DNA from 2 places in the Petralouisia sp. genome. Region 2 is predicted to be linked to the other one. Evidence: a T-box and tRNA genes for the amino acid it is inferred to sense, from the RefSeq annotation. Region 2 holds a T-box; the other holds one or more tRNA genes.

Region 1 (2,464 bases), on a different contig from region 2:
GGGTGATTGCGCCTGAAAGCCACGGAAACTGGCCTTATCAGTCCTGGGGTATTAATCGGAGAGAGGATGCGTGCTGGCGGCTGGACTTCGGAAGAACAGTGGTAACTGACAGAATTGTTGTCCATCTGCGGGCGGATTTTCCCCATGATAACTGGTGGAACCAGGGAAAACTTACATTTTCAGACGGCAGTGAGCTGATTCTTCACTGGGAACAGGGCGGACATGGACAGGAAGCGTGCTTTGAGAAAAAAGAGATTGACTGGCTGGAATTGTCGGAACTTAAGAAAGCAGAGGGAACCTCGCCGTTTCCGGCTTTGTCCCAGTTGATTGTATATGGAACGGAAAAATAGGAACTGAATGTCAGGAGGAAGAAACATGGGCATAACGGAAAAATTTTCACTGGAAGGAAAGGTTGCGCTTGTAACAGGAGGCGCTTACGGAATCGGTTTCGCAATGGCTGAGGCAATGGCGCAGGCGGGAGCGAAGATTGCCTTTAACTGCCGGGGAACAGAGCATATGGAGAAGGCTCTGGCAGACTATCAGGCGAAGGGGATCGGCGCCAGGGGATATATCTGTGATGTTACAAAGGAAGAACAGGTGACGGAGATGGTGGCTTCCATTAAGGAAGAACTGGGAGTCATTGATATTTTAGTAAACAACGCGGGGATTATCAGGCGAATCCCCATGACGGAGATGAGCGCAGAGGAATTCCGCCAGGTGATTGACATTGACTTAAACGCGCCGTTTATTATGGCGAAAGCTGTCATTCCGGATATGATTGCCAAAGGCCATGGAAAGATCATCAATATCTGTTCCATGATGAGCGAGCTGGGCCGCGAGACGGTGTCTGCTTATGCAGCGGCAAAGGGCGGACTGAAAATGCTTACCAAAAATATTGCTTCAGAGTACGGCCAGTATAACATCCAGTGCAACGGAATCGGGCCGGGATACATTGCCACTCCCCAGACCGCTCCCCTTCGCGAGAGACAGGAGGACGGAAGCAGGCATCCCTTTGATCAGTTTATCATTGCCAAAACGCCTATGGCAAGATGGGGGAATCCGGAGGATCTTGCGGGCCCGGCGGTATTTCTGGCTTCTGACGCCTCCGATTTTGTGAACGGACATATCCTGTATGTGGACGGCGGTATTCTTGCGTATATCGGCAAACAGCCGTAGAGCGCATAAACGTTCTTCCCCGGCGGATGTTCCCCGGGGAAGAAAAATATAAAAAAATGAAAAAAGGTATTGACATTTTGGCAATAAGCGGTTAGAATAATATCGTTGTTGGAAAACAGCAAGCCCAGTTAGCTCAGTTGGTAGAGCAGAGGACTGAAAATCCTCGTGTCTCTGGTTCGATTCCGGAACTGGGCACTAGGACTGAATCATATATTGTTCTGCGGGTGTAGTTCAATGGTAGAACACTAGCCTTCCAAGCTAGATACGTGGGTTCGATTCCCATCACCCGCTTCTGCGATAGTGGCGTAGTTGGTAACGCGCGACCTTGCCAAGGTCGAGACCGCGGGTTCGAGCCCCGTCTATCGCTCTCACGAAGAAGCTTTCGGATATACCGAAGGCTTTTTTAAATTAATTAAGAAATACAAATGCGTTTCGCTATTCCACTTTTCTCTGATTTATGATAAAATAAGCCCTGAGGACTGACGGGGACTTAATGGGGATGGAAGGAGAAGAAATGAAGCTTTTAAAGATGCATTTGACAGAAATAGCAATTGCGGTTCTCTTTGTACTATTGGTGATTTGTTTTTACAGAGTAAATGACGGGGGGAAGAACAGAACCGGAAATATTTCCTATAATGAAAACTGGAGCTGCGTGACGGAAGAGGGAAGCAGGGAATACCGGAAGCTTCCGGATTTGATTGAGGTATCCGGAGACAGAAAAGAAATTGTGCTGAGAAAGGAACTGGGAGAAGAAGCTGACAATGCCAGTTCCATCGGCTTTTTTACAACGCACCAAGAAGTGGAAGCATATGTAGAAAGCCAGTTGGTTTATCAGAAAAAAGTGCCGAAGTATGTGAAAAGCAAAACCCCCGGAAATTGTTGGAATTTTATTCCGGTTCAGGAGAATTACCGGGGAAAAACATTGGAAATCCGGCTGAAGAACTGTTATAAATTTAATTATGTAAGGCTGCCGAAATTTACATATGGGCCGCAGTCGTCCATCCTGGTGCAGCAGTTGGAAGACCGGGCGCTGTCACTGGTGTTTGGAATCGGCATGATGGTGGTGGGACTGATGCTTGTTATAAGCTGGTGTACCATTGGAAAGAAAATGCATTTTCATGAAGGAATCCTGTGGCTTGGGCTTTTTACAGTTTATTTTTCCATCTGGTCTACCATGGAAACACAGATTCCGGCGCTGGTGTTTGAACGGGAGCTGCTGTGCAATCAGATTACTTTTCTGATGCTGAAGATGATGATACTTCCCATTGTATGCTTCATCCGGGTGGTA
Region 2 (2,464 bases):
ACCCGGCCGCCGTCTAAGACCACCGGAACCTTCTGGCCTTCCTTTACATTGGGGGCGCCGGTGACAATCTGAATCTCTTCCCCGGTTCCCACATCCACCTGGCAGACAACCAGTTTATCTGCATCGGGATGCTTCTCGATTTTCTTAATCTGGCCGATGATAATTTTCTCCAGATCTGCGTCCAGCTTCTCATACCCTTCCACCTTGGAACCGGAAAGGGTCATTGCGTCCATGTATTCCTGGGCCGTCACGTCCAGCTCCGGCACATATGCTTTCACCCATGATAATGATGTATTCATAACGATTGATTCCTTTCTGTTTTTAATCTATAAAGAGTTCCCTCTAAAACTGTTTTAAAAAACGGTCGTCATTTTCATAAAGCAGGCGCATGTCGTCAATTTCATATTTCAGCAGCGCAATACGCTCCAGACCCATTCCAAATGCAAAACCGGAATACTCCTCCGGATCAATCCCGCTCATTTTCAGCACTCTGGGATGCACCATTCCGCAGCCTAAAATCTCAATCCAACCGGAGCCTTTGCAGAACCGGCAGCCTTTTCCGCCGCATTTAAAACAGGTGACGTCCACTTCCGCACTGGGTTCTGTAAAGGGGAAATGATGGGGCCGGAATTTCACTTTTGTTTCCGCTCCGAATAACTGTCTGGCAAATTCCGCCAGAGTTCCTTTTAAATCGGCAAAGGTGATATGCTTATCCACCACCAGTCCTTCCACCTGATGAAAGGAGGGGGAATGGGTCGCGTCTACCTCGTCGGAACGGAACACACGGCCCGGCGCAATCATGCGGATGGGCAGCTTCCCTTTTTCCATCTCACGCACCTGCACCGGCGAGGTCTGGGTGCGCAGCAGAATCTTGTCATTGATATAAAAAGTGTCCTGCTCATCTTTGGCCGGATGGTTTGCCGGAATATTCAGCGCTTCGAAGTTGTAGTAATCGTATTCCACTTCCGGGCCTTCCACAACTTCATAGCCCATGCCCACGAAAATCCGCTCCACTTCCTCCAGCGCAATGGTGTTGGGATGGCGGTGGCCCACACGGTTCTTCTTTGCCGGAAGCGTCACATCAATCACTTCCTGCTGCAGCCTCAGTTCCCGTTCCGCCGCCTCTAATTTGGCCTTTGTCTCCTCAATCAGCCGTTCAATGCTTTCTCTGGTGTCATTCACCAACTGTCCCACAACAGGGCGTTCTTCGGGAAGAACATCCTTCATGCCCTTCAATACGGCTGTCAGTTCTCCTTTTTTGCCCAGAAACGCAACTCTTACCTCATTTAATTTCGCCAGTCCATCAGAATTCTGGATTTCACGGACTGCTTTTTCCCTAATCTGCTCCAGTTTTTCTTTCATTCTCATTCTCCTTTCATTGCCGCTGCAATGCGGTAATTGTCTTTATTACTCCGGCGGTTAAATATCGCAGTAGATTACGCTGAACAAATAAAATGCTGTGATATTTAACCGCCGGAGTAATATCTTACAGAATTTTCTCATAAGACAAAAAAGCCCCTATGCCTAAGCATAGGGACGAAAAGTTCCGTGGTACCACCCTGTTTCTCAAGAATTCCTGTTTCTGACAAACAATCCTTCTCAAGCACTCCTTCTGCGTAACGTGCAGGAAACGTCACGTCCTACTGGGGAACACTCCCGGTTCAGACGTACAGCTCCGGCGGGAAATTCGATTGCTGCCTTTTCTTAAGAGGGCTTACAGCCGGCGGCCCTCTCTCTCTTTAAGCAGTGCAGTTCTCTACTGGACACCTTCATCGCTTTTCACTGGAAACCATTCTAACACGGGCTTTCAAAAACTGCAAGAAGTTTTTTCAAAAAATATCAGCTGACAAAGCTGATGGATACCACTTTGCCGTTTTTCAGTTTAAAAATAACTTCCAGGCCGTTGGCATTTCTGCACAGCGCCTTTCCCTCCTTACTGGAAATTCTGTATCGGCCATGCTCCGCAGAGCCGTAGAATTTGAATTTTTTATCCAGTGGGAAAGTCCTCGTTTTCCTGGGGCAGTATTTTGCCTTTTTGCCGTATAACTGGCTCTCCTTCGGCGCGGAACGAAGGGAGCCTGTGACAATTACCTTGTTCTTTTTCAAGGCGATTTTGGAAACTGCCGGGCCTCCGGTATAGGCATATTTCGTATGGTTTGCACTGTAAAAAATAATGCTGTCTTTGACCTTTACTGTCTTTTTGGCGCTCCATGCGCCGTAATAGGTTTTTCCCTTTACTTTTCCGTAAATTCTTGCACGGACATAGTATTTTTTATTATTTTTTAATTTTTTGATGTTAAGTGTGGTTCCCTTTGCGCTGACTTTTTTTGCGTTTTTAAAATTGCTTTTTAAGGAGCATTCCACCTGGTAGCCCTGGGCTTTGCCGTTCTTTTTGACTTTCACCTGAATGCCGGAGCCATTGACGCTTTTTACGGACAGAATGCTTCCCTTTACGGATGTAATG

Evidence for each region. A T-box is a leader RNA that pairs with one kind of tRNA and senses whether it is charged. The one in region 2 lies ahead of pheS (phenylalanine--tRNA ligase subunit alpha), so its partner is inferred to be a tRNA-Phe.
Region 1: it encodes a tRNA-Phe, which carries the amino acid that the T-box ahead of pheS (phenylalanine--tRNA ligase subunit alpha) is inferred to sense. The anticodon was not compared.

Annotation. Positions count from the first base shown of each region.
Region 1 is NZ_JBQIOP010000035.1:27,416-29,879, reverse strand. Features, by position in the region: gene ACTO17_RS13800 (carbohydrate-binding protein) at 1-350, shown strand, start outside; gene ACTO17_RS13795 (gluconate 5-dehydrogenase) at 376-1,176, shown strand; tRNA gene ACTO17_RS13790 (tRNA-Phe) at 1,299-1,371, shown strand; tRNA gene ACTO17_RS13785 (tRNA-Gly) at 1,397-1,467, shown strand; tRNA gene ACTO17_RS13780 (tRNA-Gly) at 1,471-1,543, shown strand; gene ACTO17_RS13775 (GGDEF domain-containing protein) at 1,691-2,464, shown strand, end outside.
Region 2 is NZ_JBQIOP010000016.1:75,205-77,668, forward strand. Features, by position in the region: gene pheT (phenylalanine--tRNA ligase subunit beta) at 1-299, opposite strand, end outside; gene pheS (phenylalanine--tRNA ligase subunit alpha) at 343-1,362, opposite strand; T-box leader at 1,530-1,782, opposite strand; gene ACTO17_RS08335 (bacterial Ig-like domain-containing protein) at 1,840-2,464, opposite strand, start outside.